Regions from separate parts of the Ruegeria sp. AO1 genome, predicted to be linked through region 4. Evidence: riboswitches for the same ligand, from Rfam matches in the RefSeq annotation. Region 4 holds a riboswitch; each other region holds the start of a gene.
What was found. Region 4 has a riboswitch for cobalamin ahead of ACR3FB_RS02210 (hypothetical protein). Riboswitches for the same ligand answer to the same signal wherever they lie in the genome.

Region 1 (5,595 bases), 460 kb from region 4:
GTTACAACTTTCCTGAAGGAACCTTCATCAAGCGTTCATGCTGTGTTTGATCGTGCAGCCCGCTTTCCGCTCTATACATCCGGCGCCTCACTCGGTAAGGAGAGCCCTTCGACGATCATCCGCGTATAAGACGCTCTGAGGGTGACCGCAGCATCCCAATGAGCCGAGCCATGAAACAAACACTTCAAGACGCCCTTGATCGCAAAGGGTATGACACGCTGACCCCTGTCCAAACCGCTGTATCCGCGCCCGACCTGCAAGGCCGCGACATGTTGGTTTCGGCGCAGACTGGATCGGGGAAAACCATTGGCTTCGGCCTTGCCATCGCCCCGACCGTTCTGGGCGACGTGGATGTATTCGATACGGCGGGTGCGCCCTTGGCACTGGTCATCGCACCAACGCGCGAATTGGCGATGCAGGTCAAACGCGAACTGGCATGGCTTTATGCGGATGCAGGCGCGTTCATCGCCTCCTGTGTGGGCGGCATGGATATGCGTGATGAGCGGCGGGCGCTGGCCCGCGGTGCGCATATCGTGGTCGCAACGCCGGGCCGCCTGCGCGACCATATCATGCGCGAGTCGATTGACCTGACCGCTGTGCGCGCCGTGGTTCTGGATGAAGCCGACGAAATGCTCGACCTGGGCTTTCGCGAAGATCTTGAGTTCATTCTGGAACAGACCCCGTCTGAGCGTCAGACACTGCTGTTTTCCGCCACGGTTCCCCGCGCCATCGCCTCCCTCGCCGCCCGCTACCAGCGCGATGCCGAGCGGGTCAGCACCGTCAGCGAGCGCACCCAACATGCCGATATCGAATACCGCGCAATGAATGTGGCCCCGCGAGATGGCGAGAATGCAATAATCAACGTGCTGCGCTTCTATGAGGCCCCCAACGCCATCATCTTTTGCAACACCCGCGCCATGGTCAGCCGCCTAACGGCGCGGCTGTCGAATCGTGGATTCTCGGTCGTGGCCCTGTCCGGAGAGCTGACGCAGAGCGAACGTTCGAACGCGCTGCAAGCCATGCGCGACGGGCGCGCCCGCGTTTGTGTGGCGACCGATGTAGCCGCGCGCGGGATCGACCTGCCGAACCTTGATCTGGTGATCCATTCAGAACTGCCGAACAGCCATGAAACGCTGTTGCACCGCTCGGGCCGAACCGGACGCGCCGGACGGAAAGGCGTCAGCGCGCTGATCGTGCCGCCCGCGTCGTTCAAAAAGGCGCAACGCCTGCTGAAATTCGCCAAGCTGACTGCCGATTGGGGGTCTGCGCCCTCGGCCGATGAGGTTCAGGCGCAGGACATGCAGCGGATGTTCAGCTCGGACGACTGGACCGTGGATGTGACCGAGGGCGAAAGTGCGCTCGTCGACGATCTGGTCTCGCGCTTTTCACCGCAGCAACTGGCGGCGGCCTATCTGCGTCAATACGGGCGCAAACACTCCGCCCCGGAGGAACTGAGCGACGCACAAGATACCGCGCCAAAGCCGAACGTTCCCTTCGGCCCAAGCGTGTGGTTTTCGCTGTCGGAGGGTCACAACGAAAACGCCTCACCCCGCTATCTGCTGCCCATGTTGTGCAAGGCGGGGAAGATCACCAAGACCGATATCGGTGCGATCCGCATTGCTGACACCGAAAGCTATATCGAGATTCGCGAAAGCAGCGTTGAAGGTTTCCTGAAGGCCATTGGCCCCGAGATGACGGTCGAAGGTACCAAGACCCTGGTGCAACTGGACGCACCGCCCGCCCTTTCCGGTGGTGGCCGCAAAGGTCCCAAGCGCGACTTCAAAGGCAAGAAGCGCCGCGAACGCCCGGCCCGCGCGGCTGAGCCTCAGCCCGCAAAACCACGCCGCAAACCTGCCGAGAAACCCAAGCTAGAGACGCGGCCCAAACGGGATGAGGCCCCCTCGGGCGATCAGCACAAGAAACCTGCGCGCCGTCCGAAAGGCCCGCCTCCGCCCAAAGGCAAGCCAAGCAGCAAGAAAAACCGCGCACGTGCGGCTGCGATGAAGGGTGGCAACGCGATGCCCAAGCGGAAAAAGTAAACCGCCTTAGCGCACGCGGCAGGTTGTGCAAGCGAAGAAATTTATTTTCTTCGCCACACCATATATTGACAACACGCCACCACCAACCCCAATATGGTGTTGCTTCGGTTCTTTCGATTCCTGTTGAAAGCTAAGAGGGAAACCGGTGAAAAACCGGCGCTGCCCCCGCAACTGTAAGCGGAGAGTTCGGCTGAATACGCCACTGAAAGCGTGCTTTTGGGAAGGTCAGTCCGAACGTCAATCCGCGAGCCAGGAGACCTGCCGCAAGCAAAGAAAGAGAACCGCGAACGGAGGGTTCGGGGGCGTGTTCAGGGGTCATTTTGCCCGCAGCGTCCTCGGCATTCATTAAAAGGACAGAGGACGACATGAGCATTACCGTATATTCCAAACCCGCATGCGTACAATGCACCGCCACCACCCGCGCGCTGGATGCAAAAGGCATCACATATGACGTCATCGACCTGACCCAGGACGACAGCGCCATGACCCACGTGACCGAGCTGGGTTATCGTCAGGCTCCTGTCGTTGTGGCGGGCAGTGATCACTGGTCGGGGTTCCGCCCGGACATGATCGCCCAACTGGCCTGATCCATGGCCGCGCCGATCCCGGCGCTGGTCTATTTTTCATCGAAATCCGGAAACACCCACCGCTTTGTCTCGCGGCTGGGCCTGACCTCTTTCCGCATTCCGAATGGAATGGACCCGCTGCCCGACGCCGGACACCCCTATGTGCTGATCAGCCCCACCTATGCAGATGGCGAAGGACGCGGGGCGGTTCCGAAACAGGTGATCCGGTTCCTGAACGACCCGGACAGACGCGCCGGGATCGTTGGAGTGATCGGCACAGGCAATCGTAATTTTGGTGCGACCTACGCTTTGGCCGGTCGCATCATCGCCCAGAAATGCAACGTACCGCTGCTCTACACGTTTGAGTTGGCCGGAACAGAGACCGACATCGCCCGCGTCCGCGCCGGGCTGGAAAAACTAGGGAGACACCTATGCTCGACAGCAGCGTAAACGAGCAGGACTATCACGCATTGAACGCGATGCTGAACCTCTACGATGGTGAGGGTAAGATCCGCTTCGATGCCGACCGTATGGCCGCGCGGCAGTATTTCCTGCAGCACGTCAACCAGAACACTGTGTTCTTCCACTCGCTGGATGAAAAGCTCGGGTATTTGGTGTCCGAAGGCTACTACGAAGAGGCCGTTCTGGACCAGTATTCCAAGAACTTCATGCGCAAGATCTGGGATGCGGCCTATGCCAAGAAATTTCGGTTCCCGACCTTTCTAGGCGCATTTAAGTATTACACCTCATACACGCTGAAAACCCGTGACGGGCAGCGGTTCCTGGAACGCTATGAGGACCGCGTCGTCATGACCGCGCTGGCGCTGGCGCGCGGCGATGAGGCGCTGGCCCTGTCCTTCATGGAGGAAATCCTCGACGGTCGCTTCCAACCCGCCACGCCTACCTTCCTGAACGCGGGCAAAGCCTCACGCGGCGAGCTGATCTCGTGCTTCCTGCTGCGGCTTGAGGACAACATGGAAAGCATCGGGCGCGGCATCAACTCGGCCCTGCAACTGTCTAAGCGCGGCGGAGGTGTGGCGCTGCTCCTGACCAACATCCGCGAGCACGGCGCGCCGATTAAGGGCATTGAGAACCAATCCTCGGGCGTGATCCCGGTGATGAAACTGCTGGAGGACAGCTTCTCCTACGCCAATCAGCTTGGCGCGCGGCAAGGTGCGGGTGCGGTGTATCTGAACGCGCACCACCCGGACATCATGCGCTTCCTCGACACCAAGCGCGAAAACGCGGATGAGAAGATCCGTATCAAAACGCTGAGCCTTGGCGTGGTGATCCCTGACATCACTTTCGAGCTGGCGAAGAAAAACGCCGATATGTATCTGTTCTCGCCCCATGACGTGGAAAAGGTCTATGGCGTGCCGTTCTCGGAAATCTCGGTGACCGAGAAATATCACGAGATGGTCGATGACAAGCGCATCCGGAAATCCAAGGTCAATGCGCGTGAATTCTTCCAGACCATTGCCGAGATCCAGTTCGAATCCGGCTATCCCTACGTGATGTTCGAAGACACGGTGAACCGGATGAACCCCATTGCGGGCCGGATCAACATGTCAAACCTGTGCTCCGAGATTTTGCAGGTCAATGAGGCGTCGGAATTCAACGATGACCTCAGCTATGCGCATCTCGGCACGGATATCTCTTGCAACCTCGGCTCGCTGAACATTGCCAAGACGATGGATGGCGGTGATCTGGGCCGTACTGTCGGCGCTGCGATCCGCGCGCTGACGGCGGTGTCCGAAATGTCAGCAATCGACTCGGTGCCGTCGGTACGTCGAGGCAATGATGAAAGCCACGCAATTGGTCTGGGGCAGATGAACCTGCACGGGTTCCTTGCCCGCGAACATATCCACTATGGCTCGCCTGAGGGGGTCGAGTTCACATCCGTGTACTTCGCAACCGTGGCGTATCACGCGATCCGCACCTCTTGCGATCTGGCGCAGGAACGCAACGCATCATTCAAGGGGTTCGAGAACTCCGACTACGCCTCGGGCACCTTTTTCGACAAATACACCACCCGTGACTGGCTGCCCGAAAGCGAGCGGGTGAAGGCTCTGTTCGATGGCATGACCCTGCCCACAAGCGACGACTGGGCAGCGTTGAAGGCAGATGTGATGAAACACGGCCTTTATAACCGCAACCTTCAGGCGGTGCCGCCGACCGGCTCGATCAGCTATATCAACAATTCGACCTCTTCGATCCATCCCATCGTCTCGAAGATCGAAATCCGTAAAGAGGGCAAGATCGGCCGCGTCTACTATCCGGCGGCTTTCATGAACAATGACAACCTCGAATACTACCGCGACGCCTATGAGATCGGCCCCGAGGCGCTGATCGACACATATGCCGCGGCCACCGAGCATGTGGATCAGGGCCTGTCTCTGACCCTGTTCTTCCCGGCCGAAGCCACGACCCGCGACATCAACCGCGCGCAGATCTACGCGTGGAAGAAAGGCATCAAAACCATTTATTACGTGCGTCTGCGCCAGGAGGCCCTTGAAGGGACCGAGGTGCAGGGCTGCGTATCCTGCTCGCTGTAAGGGGCCACTGACATGAAAGACATAATCCAAACCAAGATCCCCCGCGCCATCAACTGGAACCGGCTGGAGGATGACAAAGACCTTGAGGTCTGGAACCGCCTGACGGTCAACTTCTGGCTACCAGAGAAGGTACCGCTGTCCAACGACATCCAAAGCTGGGCCACGCTGACGGATCACGAAAAGCAGCTGACCATCCGCGTCTTCACCGGCCTGACCCTGCTGGACACGATCCAGAACACGGTCGGTGCCCCTGCTTTGATGCCCGATGCCGTCACTCCGCATGAAGAGGCCGTGCTGACCAACATCGCCTTTATGGAGGCGGTGCACGCGCGCAGCTATTCCTCGATCTTCTCGACGCTCTGTTCGACCAAGGAGATCGACGAGGCCTTCCGTTGGTCCGAAGAAAACCCGCATCTGCAGGCCAAGGCCGAGGCG
Region 2 (5,595 bases), 1.8 Mb from region 4:
GACCAGCTTTCCCGCTGTCTTTCCACGCATACCAAATCCTCTCAAATCGAAATTACGCTGCCTCTCCGGCAGTTTGCGTCTTTATGTTCAACTAATCAAGGTGGTGGAAACAACAGTCAGCGGACTATAGCGAAAATGCACACTCTTGGGAAAAACCGTCCAAAACCAGCGCACTGGCGTTGAAGGCATCCCGCCAACTGACCACACCACCGGCCTTGCGACCTATGCGAACCGTACCCAGTCGCCCATCCACAAACAGACAGGCGATCCGGCCCTGATCCTTCAATTGGTCCAGTACCGTGTCGGGCACCTGTTCGACACCGCCTTGTATCATAATCACGTCATAAGGGCCATGCTCGGCAGCCCCTTCTCCAAGAGGACCTACATGGATGACGGCATTATCGACGTTTTCTTCCGTCAGCACGCTTTGCGCCTCAGAGGCAAGATGTTCGTCGGATTCGACGCCTACCACCAGCTGCGCCATTCGAGCGGCGATTGCGGTCGAATACCCGTAGGCCGACGCGATATCGAGGACCATTTCGTCATTGGAGATATTCAGCGCATCCAACATCTTGGCTAGAGTGCGCGGCTCAAGAATGCAGCGGTTGTTGCCCAGATCGATCAACCCTTCGACATAGGCCGCTTCGCGCTGTGCAGTTGGCACAAAGCTTTCACGCGGAACGGACAGCATCGCGTCGATAATTGGAAACTTGGTCACATCCGAGGGTCGTACCTGCGTATCAACCATGGTGCGGCGCCGGGCTGCGAAATCTGACATCTGATCTCTCTTTTCAATCCCTTGGGTATTTGGCTTGTGCCACACTCGACCTGACTCGACAACGGCCCAGATGCCGCAAGCCTGGTTCACGATCCGTTTAGACCAGCCGCACACAAATATTGATTTGCGGCCCAAAATCGACGGCAATCCTCTGGACGCCCCCGATGAAAGCTGCTAAAACGCCCACCACACCACGGCAAGTATTTGATTTTACTTGAAAAGGCGAGTTGGCGGAGTGGTGACGCAGCGGATTGCAAATCCGTGTACACCGGTTCGATTCCGGTACTCGCCTCCACATCCCCCTCCTTTAAATACCGGCTCCGGAATTCAGTTTTCAGGAGGAACGCCCCTGAGGCACAACCTCGTAACCTGGTTCTTCCGGCTCATCGTCCAGCATTTCCGTAGGAAAACCCGGTGCGCGGATGTCCAGGCCTGTGGCCTCTTCCAGACGTTTTATGATGTTTGGCGACAGCTCACGCTCGCCAAACCGGGCGATGCCATCCTCAAAGATCTTGATCATCACCGGATTGATTTCCAGCGGAACACCGGCGCGGTCGGCGACGTCCTGAAACAGGCCGATATCCTTTTTCACCAAATCCATAGTAAACGAAATATCGCGCGAGCCGTTCAAGATCACCTGGCTTTCGGTTTCGTGAACAAACGAGGTCCCTGACGAGATTTTGATGGCCTCGTAGGTGGTGTTCAAATCCATCCCGGCGGCCTTGGCGGTGACCAGCGCTTCAGCACAAGTGATCAGGTTGGCTGTGGCCAGATAGTTGGTCAGCACCTTCAGGACCGAGGCTGAGCCGAGCTCTCCGGTGTGCAGAACCCGCCGACCCATGGTCGTCAAGAAGGGCAGAATGCGTTCGAACGTATCGCGGTCGCAGCCAGCGAAGATAGAGATATTGCCCGTCGCCGCACGGTGGCAGCCACCCGAGACAGGGCAATCGACGGCGGCCCCTCCGCGCTCCAGAACCAAGGCACCCAGCCGCTTGACCTCAGCCTCGTCAGTGGTGGACATCTCCATCCAGATTTTACCGGGGCCAACTTCGGGCAGCATCTCCTGCATCACCGCGTCCGAGGCCGCTGGCGACGGCAGGCAGGTGATCACGGCATCGCATTCGCGCATCATCTGGGCCGGGTTTTCAGCCGCTTTGGCCCCCTGCGCGACAAAACCCTCAACCAGATCGGAGCTCAGGTCATGAACCGTCAGGTCGATTCCATTGCGCAGCAATGACCCTGACAGCTTACCGCCCACATTCCCAAGCCCGATAAAACCTACTTTCATGGATTTCGCCTCCGTTTACGATTTGAGGCCATGCGACCATGCATCAGCGCCATGTTCATGCCGCCTAGCGACGCTGGCAGGTCGCTTTTCAACGTGCCGCAGCGGTCTGAGCTGCATCACGCTTGACAAGCTGCGGGTGCGTGCCGCATGAGCCTCGTGTTGGTGTCTGTGCGAACAGATGAAAAGGGAATGCGTCAACGGGTTTTCCGCCAAGCGCAGCCGCCCCCGCGACCGTGACCGGAGAGGATGCCCAAGCCACTGGCGAAAAGCCGGGAAGGCGGGACATCCGACAGAGTACGCCTCTGACATCCGCAAGCCGGGAGACCTGCCAGCGCCCGAAGATGAAACCGGACGGGGTGTTCCGGTGTCGGGTCAAGGGACCCGCATGAAACCCCGTCCCCCACGATGAGGATTTGGGGGGATGAGAGACATGACCGAGACCGCTCCGGTCGAATTACTGGTTTGCACCACCTGTCGTCGCGGGCTGCCCGCTGAAGACGATGCGAAACGCCCCGGCACCCTGTTGCACAAAGCGCTTGAACAGGCGGACCTACCGGAAGGGATTACCCTCAAAGCCGTGGAATGCTTGTCCAACTGCAACGAGGGCTGTTCCATCGTGCTGCGTGGCGGCCCGGATCGCTGGACCTTTGTCTATGAACATTTGAACGAAACCGACCATGTCGACGTGATCGTTGACGGCGCCACCAAGTACCTCGCGACCGAAGATGGTCTGGTCAAATGGCGTGAGCGCCCTGAACACTTCCGCAAAAACTGCGCAGCCCGTATTCCCCCGATTGGAGCCCTGAAATGAGCAACTTGGAAAAACTCCCCGTCACCGTGATCACTGGCTTCTTGGGCTCGGGCAAAACAACTCTCGTTAAGCACCTGATGCAGAACCCGCAAGGCAAGCGTCTGGCCGTGGTTGTTAATGAGTTCGGCGATGTCGGCGTCGATGGCGATATCCTGAAATCCTGCGCGATCCCGGATTGTCCGGTGGAAAACATCATGGAACTGGCGAACGGCTGCATCTGCTGCACTGTGGCCGATGATTTCATCCCGACCATCGAAGCCCTTATGGCGCTGGAGCCGCGCCCCGATCACATCCTGATCGAAACCTCGGGCCTCGCCCTGCCCAAGCCGCTGCTGAAGGCGTTCGACTGGCCCGATATCCGATCGAAAATCACTGTTGATGGCGTGATCGCGCTGGCCGATGCCGAGGCCGTCGCCGCTGGTCGCTTTGCTCCGAATGTCGAAGCGGTGGACGCTCAGCGCATGGCTGATGACTCGATCGACCATGAAACGCCCTTATCCGAGGTGTTTGAGGATCAGATTTCCTGCGCCGATATCATCCTGCTGACCAAGCCTGATCTGGCCGGTCCCGAAGGCGTGGCAAAAGCCAAAGAGATCATCGCCGCCGAGGCCCCTCGCCCGCTGCCCGTTGTCGAAGTGGCCGAAGGCGCCGTGGATGTGCGCGTCGTTCTGGGTCTTGAGGCCGCAGCCGAGGATGACATGGACGCTCGTCCTTCGCATCACGACGGTCACCACGATCACGAGCATGACGATTTCGAAAGCATCATCGTTGATCTGCCGGAACAGTCCGATCCTGCCGATTTGGTCGCCAAGATCGAACGTCTGGCCAATGAGCTGAACATCCTGCGCGTCAAAGGCTATGCCGCCGTGCAAGGCAAGCCGATGCGCCTGCTGGTGCAGGCCGTGGGTGCCCGTGTGCGTCATCAATACGACCGTCCATGGGGCCCCGGTGAGGAACGCCGCTCGCGCATGGTGGTGATCGCCGAGCACGATGATATCAAAGAAGCGGAAATCCGCGATATCCTCGCGGGTGTGACCGAGGCCGCCGAGTAAGGCCCATGCACGTCGTCTTCCGCGAAAGCCACGGGTTAGAAGAAACGGAAATCCCAACCGATCTGGGCCAGAGCCCGGCGGATTTGGTGGTGCTGTCCTTCTCGGACAGCGACCTTGGCGCTTTCGCGGCGGGCTGGCATCGCGGTGGCGGGCCGGATGGGCGTATGCCCACGATGCGGTTGGCGAACCTGACGGCGTTGAAACATCCTCTGTCCGTCGACACCTACGTGGAGCAGACGCTGGAGGGTGCGAAGGGCATTCTGATCCGCCTGATTGGCGGCGTGCCTTACTGGGCTTACGGGCTGCAGCAAGTGCTGTCGCTGGCGAAGGCCAAGGGCATCGCGTTGGCCGTCCTACCCGCCGACGGGCGTGAGGACCCGCGGCTGGATGACTATTCCACCCTGCCCGTCTCGACCCTGCGCCGTCTGGCACATCTCTGCGACACAGGCGGCGAAGTCGCGGCACAGGCCGCCTTGGCGCAGATGGCATTGGCGGCGGGGCTTTATGCCGGCCTTGTTATGGGGGCTAAAACCCTGCCCGAATCTGGCGCGTGGTGTCCTGATCGCGGCGTGATCCCGGTTGAGACAGCCTTTTCGGGCGACGCAAAACGTATCGTCGTCACCTTCTATCGCGCCTACCTGACCTCGGCGGACACGGCCCCTGTCGCCGCCGTGATCCGCAGCTTGCGGGATCGGGGGTTCGAGGCTGTGGGTCTCTTCGCGCCCTCGCTCAAAGCACCTGCTGCCGCTGAATGGTTGCGTGAAAACATCGTCGCTCTGAAGCCTTCGGCGATCATCAACGCCACCTCGTTCTCGGGCAAAGGCGCATCGGGAACGTCTCCTTTGGACGCGGCGGGCGTGCCCGTGTTTCAGATGGCCCTCGCCACATCCCGCCGCAAGGCTTGGGCCGAGGCCGAACGGGGCCTTTCCCCTGCCGATCTTGCCATGCATGTGGTGCTGCCCGAAGTCGACGGGCGCATTTCGGCGGGCATTGCCTCGTTCAAGGAACCGGGCAAGCGCGATCCGCATCTGGAATATTCCCGCTTTGCCCACCGGGCTGAGCAAGAGCGGATCGAAGCGATTATCGACCGTGTCGCCGGCTGGCTAACCCTGCATGACAAGCCCAAGGCGGATCAGGTGCCCGCGCTGGTGCTGTCGACCTATCCTGGCAAAGACTGGCAAATGGCGCATGCGGTGGGCCTCGACGCGCTGGCTTCGGCCGAGGCGATGCTGACCGATCTTCAGGCCGAGGGCTACAGCACCGCGCCGGCTGAGCCGATTGCGGAAACCCTGCTGGACGCGCGCATTTCGTGGTCTTTGGAAGATTACCAGGCAGCCCTAGCTGACCTGCCTGAGCAAATGCGGGCCGATCTCCAAACCGTTTGGGGCAAGCCCGAAGACGACCCTTTTTTAACCGAAGGCGCATTCCACTTCACCGCCCTGCGCCGAGGCAACGCGCTGGTTGCACTCCAACCCGAACGCGGTACGCCCGAGCTGCGCGATGACGACTATCACGACCTATCTCGCACCCCGTGTCACAGCTATGTCGCCTTTTATCTGTGGCTCCGCAAAGGGCTGGGCGCAGACGCTTTGATCCATATCGGCGCGCATGGCACTCTGGAATGGCTTCCGGGCAAGTCCGTTGCTCTGTCGGCGAATTGCTGGCC
Region 3 (5,595 bases), 310 kb from region 4:
TCGCCCATCCGGCGGTCGATTTTGTACTTGGCAGACGTGCGTTTGGTCACGGCTGATCTCCTTCTCTAGTGGCATTGCAGCTTGATCCGAAAACCGGTTCCCACTTTTCGGGCTGCAATAGCGTCTCCGCTCAACCCGATGCGAGATAGTTTCGGCCGCACCGCAACAATGAAGGGCGTTGTCCTCTTGAGGTTTCCCCCATGACAGGCATCCCCTTGCGGGGGCCACCAACACCAATGAAGCCGCGCTTATATCCGCAGAACTGTCAGAGTCAACACGTCCCGACGGCCCTGCTCAAATTTCTTGGAGGGTTTTTAGGCCAACGGGTTCAGCGCCAGCCAGGTAACCAAACCTATGAAAGGTAACCCGGCGCGGATTTTCCTGGAAAGGCCACCACCTTTGCGGTCGGCTGCGGTACACTCTGCAGGTCAGCACCGGCATGTGTGACTTCACTGATCCAGAAATCCTGATCCCGAGGCGGACAGCCAGCGTTAAACACCAGACTCGGCCATTGTTCGTCATCGGTGATAACCAAGTCTGCCGAAAAACGTTGCGCCCCATTGGTCAATGTGACCGTACCGCAATGCTCACCCGAAATCTCTTGCGAGGCTGAGAACGCGTCGCGGGTGCGCACAGCAGTCGCACCCATATGTCCCAATTGTTCAAGATTTTGCTCTGCCACTTCGCCCAACACCAGCGCCTGACCACGCCAGGACCATGCGGACCCGACCGCCAAAAAGGCCAAAGGCGCCGCCTCAAGCCCGTCAAGCTCGGTTTGATTCCATGAAATGGCTACACGACCGTTATATCCGGCTCTCATATACCTGCTCGCACTTATCAACACCCCACCCAGTACTCAACCCGCTTTATCAGGGGAGATTCCGGCGGAAAAGAGACAGAATTTGAGCAATCACGTGAATGTTGCCGAATAGAATCAACTATCCGTGAACAAACCTGTGCCACCCAAGCTTCCTTAAGTGCGTATAGGGAATTTAAGTATTTAATATTAATACTAATATTTAAAAATCTGAAACCGCAGGCGGCCGTAGCCGCTCTGCAGTTTCAGCCTGAGACTTCCCGTTCACACCTCAACTTCGACCTTGCCGATCGGGTTTGAACAGCACGCCAGAATGTAGCCTGCTGCTATGTCATCCTCGGAGATACCGCCATTGTGTACCATGTGAACTTCACCCGAGGTCTTTTTGACCTTACAGGTGCCGCAAACGCCAAACGTACAGCCCGAGGCAATGTTCAACCCGACCGCGCGTGCCGCAGCCAGAACCGTATCCGTCTCGGCAACCTTGGCAGTGACGCCCGAACTCGCAAAAACGATCTCGGCGGCGCTGTCATCGTCGGGGATGACGTCGTACAGATCGGGTTGATCTGCTTCGGTCTCAACCGGGGCACCAAAGCTCTCCTGATGGTAGTTGTCCATGTCAAAGCCAAGACCCGACAGAGCGTCCCTAACAGCTTGCATGAACGGCTCCGGACCGCAGCAATAGACCTCGCGATCCAGATAGTCTGGGGCCATCAGGCCCAACATCAGCTGGTTGAACTGACCCTGGTAGCCGGTCCAGGGACTGTAGCGATCCGCTTTCTCCACAACAAACTTCAGATCCAGACCCGGCGTCCGGCTTGCCATCTGCTCCAACCGTTGGCGGAAGATGATCTCGGACGGACGCTTGGCGCAGTTGATGAAGACGACATCCAGATCGCGGCCTTCATCCCACATACAGGTCGTCATGGACATCATCGGCGTGATGCCCGAGCCCGCCGAGATGAACAGATATTTGGGGGCAACGCTTTCAGCATTGGTGAACAGACCCGCCGGGCCAATCGCCCGCATCCGCATACCCGGCTGCAGATTGTCCAGCATCCAACGCGTGCCGATACTGTCCGGCTGCGCCTTAGCCGTGATCGTGATGGACCGTGGACGCGATGGGGATGACGAGATCGTATAGGTCCGATGCACAACGCCCCCCGGCTGCCCCGGTGCCGGAATTTCCAGCGTCAGGAACTGACCCGGATGGTAGGCAAACAACGCCCCCGAAGGGGCGCGAAACGTAAAGCTCGCGGTGTTTGGCGTTTCGGGCACGACCGAGACGCATTCCAGCGTCTCGTCATCCTGCCAGATCGAGGCAACAGCGTTCAGATCTTTCATCTCCGTCACTCCGCCGCCATCGTGTTAGGTGCCAGGTGGCGCGCCAGGGTGCTGCAATACCAATCGGTGAATTGCAGAACACCGGATTCCTGGATCCCCGAATACGGCCCCGGCACATAGGCCGGGCTGTTGATGCCCATCTGGTTGTCTTCTACCACGCGGCGATCTTCGTCATTGGTGGCCATCCAAACTTCGGTCAGGCGCTTGACGTCATAGTCGACCCCTTCAACCGCATCCTTGTTGACCAGCCATTTCGTGGTGACTTCGGTCTCGGTCGGGCTGACCGGAGTGACGCGGAAAACAATCGAATGATCAGCCAGGAAGTGGTTCCATGTGCTGGGATAGTGGAACTTCAACAACGTCCCCGCATCCGCAAAGGGCGAACGGCCCAGAAAGCGGCGTACAGCGGATTTGCCGTCCAGAGTATAGCTTTCCGCCCCTTCCTTCAGCGGCATCCGCGCCAGACGGTATTGCCCGTCATCATGCAGATAGAACTGAGACGGCATGCCTGCGGCCTCACACCGGTCGAAGTGAGTTTGCATGAAGGCCGGGGTTTCACCCCCTTCGATACCGGTCACCGAGGGATCATCAGGGAAGGTCCGGCACAGCGAAGGGTGGTTGCCGCCGCAGTGATAGCACTCGCGGTTGTTTTCCCAAACGAGCTTCCAGTTGCCGTTCTCGATGATCGTGCTTTCAAAAGCGACCTTGGCGTTGCTCAGATCATGCGACTCCAGATAGGGACGCGCCTTGTTGGCGAATGTGTCGAAATCAGGCGCTTCATCTGCAAGACAGATATAGACCAGCCCGGCCAATTCCCGGCAGTGAACGGTTTTCAGCCCGTGTTGTTTGGGGTCGAAATCCGGCCCCATGTCGCGGGCCCACAGCAATGAACCATCAAGCTCATAGGTCCACTGGTGATAGGGGCAAACCAGTTTGGGCGAGTTCCCCTTGGCCGCTTTGCAGATGATCGACCCGCGATGGCGGCAGGTGTTGTGGAAGGCCCGGATCTGGTTGTCCGCACCGCGCACGATGATCACGCGATATGCGCCTACATTGTAGGTCACATAGTCGCCTGTTTTCACCAGCTCACATGCCGGAATGGCGAACAGCCAGTCCCGGTAGTGGATGACTTCAAGGTCGGTCTGAAAGACCTCTGGATCTGTATAGAATGCCTGTTCAAGGGCATAGGCCGGGTTTCGACGCGCCAACAGGCTTTGAACGTTGCTCACTTCTGGCTCTCCTGCCGCGCCCCGCGGCTTCGCTTGGGCAGATGACATCAGAGGCCATTCCGGAGCCGCGCGAGGATCACGTCCGAAACCTGTGCCCCCACCGCCACCCGCGGTTTGACATATATGCAAGGCTGGTTTCCGGACTTGAAAGGGGCTTACGCCCGGTTTCGACACCTTCCCGGGATCCTCGTCCCAGTGGTCACCTGTCGAACCTGACCTTTCTTACCGTTGCGGGGGCAGCGCCGGAATTGCACCGGCTTCCCAATTCTCTGCCACCTGAGAATCAGACAGCAGCACCTCACACGCGCAACCTACTCGGAGAAGGACTCGTGGCTGAAAGCCTTGCGACATTTCCAGAAACAAAACAGACATGGTCTGCAAAAATGGAAACCTGAAACAGGGCTGCGTTTTGAGACAAGAACAAAAAAACGGAATTCACCCGTGCTGCGATGTGTCCCACAAATGCGAGTGCATAAAGGGCGCAATCGCAAGTGTCTTGCCCCCCAGCTTTTCAACATATCCTGCGGTAAGCTCTAGCGCCATCCATGCCTCGGGGATCGTCAGAAGGTCCGGATATGGCGTCTCTTTGTCGGTAGGGACAAACCCAAATCGGGGATAGAAAGTCGGAACGCCCAACACGAAGACAGCGTCTGTTCCAACGGATCTCAAGTGGTTGATGCTCGTCTCCATCATCTCTCTGCCAACACCGAGACCTTGATGCTCGGGCGAGACACCGCAGGGCGCCAGAAGACAGCATTTAACGTCCGGGTGATCCTGGAAGACAAACGGGGTGAACATGACATTGCCCGCGATCTGCCCCTCACGCCTTACGCTGATTGAAATCGTTTCCGGATACTCAAGGAGATCTTCGGCGAGTTGAGCGATTTCGTCACCTTCTGCTTCGCCAAAAGCCAGCCTATGCACATTCAAGATGGCATCGGTTTCTGAACGGTCCATGATCCATCCCTATCCTGAGCTAAACAGCCTGCGCCGCGTCATACGGCGCGAAACTACCCGACCGACGCCCCAGATGTCGCATTTGGCGAGCTTCGGCAAGACCAGCCGCTCAGGTCAATATGTTTCTTCGTACAATCGGCAGCGTGCGTCTGTGTCCAGATGTTCGGTTGTCGCGATCTCGGATTGCTTGTGCGCTTGATACACCTCAGCGAAGCCTTTGGGGAACCAACCGGTGACAACCGGGTTGGAAACGAACCGGTCTAGCGCGTCTTCCAAGGTCTGAGGCAAGCGCACCAGCCCCCTTTGGTTCAGTTCTGCGACGTCCAACAGCGAAAGATCTTCCTCGGTTGGAATGGGCGCGGGTAGCCCCTCTTCGATCCCTTGCGCCCCAGCCATGACAACCGCCGCAAGCGCCAGATGAGGCGAAGCTGCAGCATCCGCCGCGCGGTATTCGATGTTGAACTGCCCCGTGATCGAGGCCGGGTCTTTTGCAGTTACAGGACAAATCCGCAAGGAAGCCTCGCGATCGCGGAAACCCAGATTGTTGAAAGCCGCAGACCAACGATGCGGTGTCAGGCGCTCATACGAGATCACCGAAGGCGCAGTCAGGGCCAGGATTGCATCCAGATATTTCAAAACTCCAGCAGCGAAGGCACTCGTCAGGTCCGACATACCGCAGGGCCCGTCTTCGGCGTAGGTCAGCGGCGCGCCTCTATCGTCAACAAAGCTCATATGGATATGGACCCCATTCCCAACGCTCGCGACATCACGAATAGGGGTATAGGTCGCCCGCTCGCCATAGGCCTGTGCAGTCGCATAGGTCAGTTCGCGTACCATGATGGCCGCGTCCGCTGCGCGTACCCCCAGTTCAGGACCGATGACGACCTCATATTGGTTTGGCCCATATTCCTTCATGATCGAATCCGGCTTCAAACCGACCTGACAAATCGCGTTGATCAAGGTCTCGCACAGATCACGCTGCAGGCCAAAGCCCCGGTGACCATAGGCTTCGTTGGCCTGGCTTGGCGGATCTTTCAGCTGGAACTCATGCTCGAACGCAGCCAGCAAATTTGCGCCTGAGACCTTGTGCAGCCGCTCCAGCGCCGCCCTCAACAAACTGCGCGTGCAGAAGTCCCACGGGTCTCCGTCAAGCGTGACGATGTCGCCCATAAGAAAATGCAGACCAGTTTCTTCGCCGAACTCGACTTTTGTCTCGGCCGTGGCGTCCGGGATCAGAAGAAGATCGCC
Region 4 (5,595 bases):
ATGATTGTAGCAAATACCCTTCGGGCAGATCGGTTCTAAACCCAACTCTCCGATTGCCTGAACACATCACCAACGGATGCGCGCCTGCCATCCGATGGGATTGCTATATCTGAACACAGGCAAACCAATGTCTTTTACTCTTTCAGACCTGGGATGGTCCTCTTACTTCGCCGCACAGCACGCGGCGCACGCACAATTCATGCCTTTTCGTATCACCGCCGTTCACCGGGACCGTCTGGTCGGGATGAACGAGACCGGTGAAACATCTCTGTTTGCCCCTGGTCACTCTACCGGCGATTTTGCTGTTGGAGATTGGGTGCTGGCCGATGACGAAAATCGGGTTCAGCATCTGCTTGATCGGCGCAGCCTCTTGCAACGCCGTGCTGCCGGAACCGGGGCCGAGGCGCAGTTGATCGCAGCCAATGTTGACGTGCTGTTCATCGTCAGCTCGTGCAACGCGGATTTTAATGTGCCCCGGCTCGAACGGTATCTGGCGCTGGCGCATCAGGCGGGCTGCTATCCTGTCGTGGTTGTGACCAAAGCAGATAGCTACTCGGACCCCGCAGCCTATGCCAAGCAGGCCGAAGCGCTGGCACCGTTTTTGACAGTCCTGACGGTCAACGCGCATGACGCGTTAGACCTGCAGCAGGTTCTGGCATGGTGTCCGGCGAGTCAGACAGCGGCTTTGGTCGGGTCATCCGGGGTTGGCAAAACAACGCTCGCCAACGGAATGACCGGTCAGGATCAGGCAACTGCGGCAATCCGCGAGGATGATGCGCGAGGCCGCCACACCACGACGTCTCGCGCCTTACATCCGATGCAAAATGGCGGTTGGCTGGTCGACACCCCCGGCATGCGCGCCCTGCGCCTGCTCGACGCGCAGGACGGGGTGGACGAAGTGTTCTCGGACATTCTGGAGCTGGCCCAAACCTGCCGGTTCTCGGATTGCCAGCATGAGGCCGAGCCCGGTTGCGCTGTGCAGGCGGCGATTGAAGCAGGCACACTGGATGCAGATCGGTTGGAACGCTGGCGCAAGCTGAGGCGCGAGGATCAGCGCAACTCTGAGACCGTGGCCGAGGCGCGGGCACGCGACAAGGCTTTCGGCAAGATGGTCCGATCTGCGATGCACGGAAAATCCGCGCGGCGCGGCAATTGAAACACGGGCTGAAAAAGGGGCGTCGGTCCGCCGGCGCCCCCCATCAAGCGATCAATCGTGGCCAGAGCACCGCATTTCGGCGGGCAAACACACCGATATGGCCGATCTCCCGAACACCAAACTCTTCCGGTGACAACAGGTGACGGCGTGCTTTTGGACCATAAAGCTCGGCCAACCGCCAAACGGCAGCTTCTGGGACCATCTCATCATCTGTGAAGGCAAAAAGGTCGACGGGAACGTCAGCATCCTGCCACGTAGCTTGCGGCAGTGTGTCTCCGATCTCGGGCAGATAGCTTTGCGGCGCGGTGCACCATTTGCGCCATTGCCAATAGACCTTAGGCGGTAGGTCTGTTCCAAACCCAAGTGCCTTGCCCGGCAAATACCCCAGGCCGCTCACGACCAGAGGCACATGCCCATACCAGAACAACCCGGCCAGAGCGCGGTACGGCCAAGGATGATCGCCCAACTTCACAAGGCCAGAACAGACGCAGATCATGCGATCAATCTTGTCGATATCCGGCTGCACTGGCCCCAGCATCCCTCCAAGCGAATGACCAACAGACCATTGCTGCGACAGCGGGAACCGTCGGCGCATCTCGGCCCGCGCGGCGGGCATGTCCTGCAACGCCCAATCCGCCATCGAGATCTTCGACCGACGCTGTGGCCCCGATTTCGAATGACCGAATTCCCGGTAGTCATAGATCAGACAGGCGATATCCCGATCCGACGCCAACCACTGTGCGAAATGCTTGTAGTAGTCACGCAGAACTCCCGTCGCGCTGTTGACCACCACTACGGTTTCGGGCTGCGCCACGGGCCGGTAGATCCGCCCGGACAGGGCGCCATCCCCCACCGGGATCTGAACATCTTCGATCAGCACTGTATGGTTTGAATCCAACATGGGTATCCTCGGCGGAAAACTGAACTGATGAGTTCATATTGCAACTTGACCCCAGACAGCCCATGCAAGTCAACTGCGATCCCGCTTGACCACGCGTCCACTTCGCGGCTCGGCTTTCCGCAACGCAGAAAGTTCAACTTGACTCAGAATGGTTATGAACGCTAGCGATGGTTCGATGGTTCTCGGCTTTCACAAGACGTCGGGATGAAAAGGGAACACGGTGCGGTTTTCCCCGGCTTGATCGGGTCAAACCAAGTCCGCGACTGCCCCCGCAACTGTAAGCGGTGAGCGATGTCGAAAAGCCACTGGCCGAAAGGCCGGGAAGGTCGGCAGAGCAGTGACCCGCAAGTCAGGAGACCTGCCATCGTCAACATAACCCAAACTCGGGCGGGGTGTCCGGGCAGGCCGTGACAGACCCTATCTGCCCCACCTGATCCCAGCACCAGTCCACCGCGCGGAGGGCGCAGGATGATCTGGAAGACGAAGACACATAGGTTCTCAGCAACCATCTGCCAACATACCGGCAAGACTTGCCCTGCATTGGCACGGCTGGCGCGTTCGATGGTTGACGCACTGGACCAAGCCGGTCCGGCGACCACATCGGATTTCGCAATCGAAGGCAGCAGCGACCTGACCCATTGCACGGACGGCTGCCACGCCCGGTTTCGGGCCAGCCAGTCTCGGGTGCGGGTCTATTGCGGAGCGGACCCTAATGCCGACAGCGAGACCCTCCATCGCTACGCCGACCTTATGTTCGGAACCGAAACGAGCAGCCTGCCTAGCGCAGCGATGACATCCCTGCCCTGCGCCATGCTCGAGGCATCAGTGATTGCGCCGCGCAAACCGGCCCCGGCGGAACTGCAACTGTCGGCTTAAGAATCCGCCAAAACTCGGGCGGGCAAGATGGCCCAGTGCTTCTGCGCATCGGTTTCGACTGCGCAGGGGCGCAGCTTGCGCAACCGGTCCAGCGCTTGGATTGGAGCCTCACCGCATTCGATCATCAATCTCAGCACAACCATGCCAGAGCGACCGCATCCGCCCTGACAATGGACAAGCACGCGCCCTCCGCCAGACAAAGCCTGACGCGCCGCGGCACTGACATCGGGCCATTGCGCATCAACCTCTGACGGTGGCACGCCGAAATCCTGAATCGGCAAGTGCACCCAGCGGCTGGCGCGACCCTGAACGTCGCGGCCAAAATCGCGGGCTCCGAACTGGACCAGCTCGGCCTCGGTTGTCATCGACAACACGAGGCCCGGCTTCCAATCTCCGATCGTTTCAAGGTCGCCTGCATAGTCGCCGCCCTTTCCCGGCATCGACGTCAGGGCAAGTGTGCCCCCGCCCACTTGCAAAGCATGAATGACCAAATTCGTCATGACAGCATCCCCCCGGAAGCGTTGATCCTGACTTTAATGCGTTTCGGGTTTTATCTGAATCACCCTGCGACACGAATGTCCCGAGAACGCCGCAGGCGTGGCAGGGTATTCGTGTCTCAAGTTAAACCCGAAACGCTCTAGGCTTGAGTCACAATCCGCAGAGTGTACCCCTGACGCGCCGGTTTCCAAAACAAAATCGTTCTTCAACTCATGTGGACGCGGGCGGCGCAGGCCTCTACGCTGCGGTGACGTCCCGAATCCGCCAGAGCAGACATGACCGACTCAGACAGCCCCGCCTATCAGGTTCTCGCCCGCAAATATCGCCCGGAAACCTTTGCCGATCTGGTGGGTCAAGATGCGATGGTCCGCACGCTGAAAAACGCGTTCGAGGCGGACCGCATCGCGCAAGCCTTTGTCATGACGGGCATTCGTGGAACCGGCAAAACCACGACCGCGCGGATCATTGCGAAAGGCATGAACTGTATCGGACCGGACGGAAATGGCGGCCCCACGACCGAACCTTGCGGCCAATGTGAACACTGCGTTGCCATCATGGAAGGTCGCCATGTCGACGTGATGGAGATGGACGCCGCCAGCCGCACCGGCGTCAATGATATTCGCGAGATCATCGACAGTGTCCGCTACCGCGCTGCCTCGGCCCGCTACAAGATCTACATCATCGATGAAGTCCACATGCTGTCGACCAGCGCCTTCAACGCGCTGCTCAAGACGCTCGAGGAGCCGCCGGCGCATGTGAAGTTCATCTTCGCCACAACCGAAATTCGCAAGGTTCCCGTCACGGTTCTGTCGCGCTGCCAGCGCTTCGACCTGCGCCGGATCGAACCCGAGGATATGATCGGCCTGCTGCGCAAGATCGCCTCGGCGGAGAGTGCTGAGATTGCCGAAGACGCCTTGGCGCTGATCACCCGTGCTGCCGAGGGATCTGCTCGCGACGCGACCTCATTGCTCGATCAGGCGATCTCGCACGGGGCCGGAGAGACGACGGCAGATCAGGTACGCGCGATGCTAGGCCTGGCGGATCGTGGCCGGGTTCTGGACCTCATGGACATGGTCCTGCGGGGCGATGCGGCAGGGGCGCTGACCGAGCTTGGTGGCCAATATGCCGAAGGGGCTGATCCACTAGCCGTGCTGCGTGATCTGGCCGAAATCACTCATTGGGTTTCGGTCGTGAAGATCACTCCGGACGCAGCCGAAGACCCTACTGTTTCCCCGGATGAACGCGCCCGGGGCCAGCAGATGGCTGAGGCCCTTCCCATGCGGGTACTGACTCGGATGTGGCAGATGCTGTTGAAAGCGCTTGAGGAAGTTTCAGCCGCCCCCAACGCCATGATGGCTGCCGAAATGGCTGTGATCCGCCTGACTCACGTGGCCGACTTACCCAGCCCGGAAGAGCTGATCAAACGGCTGCAGGATACGCCTCCGCCCCCCAACGGCGGCCCAGGCGGCGGGACGCCAATCCAAAGCAACGGAGCGGCCCCGGTTGAAGCCCGCGCCGCTACAAGCTACGACCCTGCGCCACGCGGGTCCGGCGGCGCACCAGTCGCCGCTTTGGCGCAAGACACGCAGACCGCATTGGCGCGATACCCGAGTTTCGAACATGTGGTCGAGCTGATCCGGAACAACCGAGACGTCAAACTTCTGGTCGAGGTCGAAAACGGCGTGCGGCTGGTCTCTTACCAGCCGGGACGGATCGAGTTCACCCCTTCAGCGCAAGCCCCGACTGATCTTGCACCACGGCTGGGATCGGCCTTGCAACGTTGGACTGGCAACAGATGGGCGGTGTCCATTGTATCGGATGGCGACGCTTCGACGATCGCCGAAATCCGCGATAAAGCCGAACTGGCTCTGAAAGAAGAGGCCACGGCACATCCGCTGGTTCAGGCCGTTCTGGCAAGTTTCCCCAAGGCCAAAATCACCCGTATCGAAACACCGGAACAACGCGCCGCCCAAGTCGAGACCGAAGCCCTGCCCGAGGTCGAAGATGAATGGGATCCTTTCGAAGAAGACTGATCTCTATACAAAACCAAACCCTCCCGCGCCCGCCACGGGCAATCGGCTAAAGCCGATCACCCTGGGCGGCCTTGGGCCCGGCAGCGCTCGGGCAAAGCCCGAGCGCTGCCGGGCCCAACGGGAGCAAAGGT

Region 1: another riboswitch for cobalamin. It lies ahead of nrdH (glutaredoxin-like protein NrdH); the one in region 4 lies ahead of ACR3FB_RS02210 (hypothetical protein).
Region 2: another riboswitch for cobalamin. It lies ahead of ACR3FB_RS11055 (DUF1636 family protein); the one in region 4 lies ahead of ACR3FB_RS02210 (hypothetical protein).
Region 3: another riboswitch for cobalamin. It lies ahead of ACR3FB_RS03630 (aromatic ring-hydroxylating oxygenase subunit alpha); the one in region 4 lies ahead of ACR3FB_RS02210 (hypothetical protein).

The regions. Positions count from the first base shown of each region.
Region 1 covers NZ_JBQFJC010000001.1:908,901-914,495, reverse strand. Annotated here, with positions in the region: gene ACR3FB_RS04440 (DEAD/DEAH box helicase) at 171-2,039, shown strand; cobalamin riboswitch at 2,128-2,319, shown strand; gene nrdH (glutaredoxin-like protein NrdH) at 2,405-2,626, shown strand; gene nrdI (class Ib ribonucleoside-diphosphate reductase assembly flavoprotein NrdI) at 2,642-3,055, shown strand; gene nrdE (class 1b ribonucleoside-diphosphate reductase subunit alpha) at 3,037-5,160, shown strand; gene nrdF (class 1b ribonucleoside-diphosphate reductase subunit beta) at 5,173-5,595, shown strand, end outside.
Region 2 covers NZ_JBQFJC010000001.1:2,228,869-2,234,463, forward strand. Annotated here, with positions in the region: gene ACR3FB_RS11035 (TolC family outer membrane protein) at 1-30, opposite strand, end outside; gene ACR3FB_RS11040 (protein-L-isoaspartate O-methyltransferase family protein) at 125-778, opposite strand; tRNA gene ACR3FB_RS11045 (tRNA-Cys) at 1,000-1,073, shown strand; gene ACR3FB_RS11050 (NAD(P)-dependent oxidoreductase) at 1,113-2,066, opposite strand; cobalamin riboswitch at 2,210-2,413, shown strand; gene ACR3FB_RS11055 (DUF1636 family protein) at 2,497-2,877, shown strand; gene cobW (cobalamin biosynthesis protein CobW) at 2,874-3,929, shown strand; gene cobN (cobaltochelatase subunit CobN) at 3,935-5,595, shown strand, end outside.
Region 3 covers NZ_JBQFJC010000001.1:755,781-761,375, reverse strand. Annotated here, with positions in the region: gene rpsD (30S ribosomal protein S4) at 1-50, opposite strand, end outside; gene ACR3FB_RS03640 (hypothetical protein) at 353-820, opposite strand; gene ACR3FB_RS03635 (FAD-binding oxidoreductase) at 1,082-2,161, opposite strand; gene ACR3FB_RS03630 (aromatic ring-hydroxylating oxygenase subunit alpha) at 2,167-3,438, opposite strand; cobalamin riboswitch at 3,503-3,706, opposite strand; gene ACR3FB_RS03625 (GNAT family N-acetyltransferase) at 3,826-4,347, opposite strand; gene ACR3FB_RS03620 (type I glutamate--ammonia ligase) at 4,462-5,595, opposite strand, start outside.
Region 4 covers NZ_JBQFJC010000001.1:444,267-449,861, reverse strand. Annotated here, with positions in the region: gene rsgA (ribosome small subunit-dependent GTPase A) at 128-1,156, shown strand; gene ACR3FB_RS02215 (alpha/beta hydrolase family protein) at 1,200-2,057, opposite strand; cobalamin riboswitch at 2,218-2,437, shown strand; gene ACR3FB_RS02210 (hypothetical protein) at 2,526-2,933, shown strand; gene ACR3FB_RS02205 (protein-tyrosine phosphatase family protein) at 2,930-3,433, opposite strand; gene ACR3FB_RS02200 (DNA polymerase III subunit gamma/tau) at 3,707-5,464, shown strand.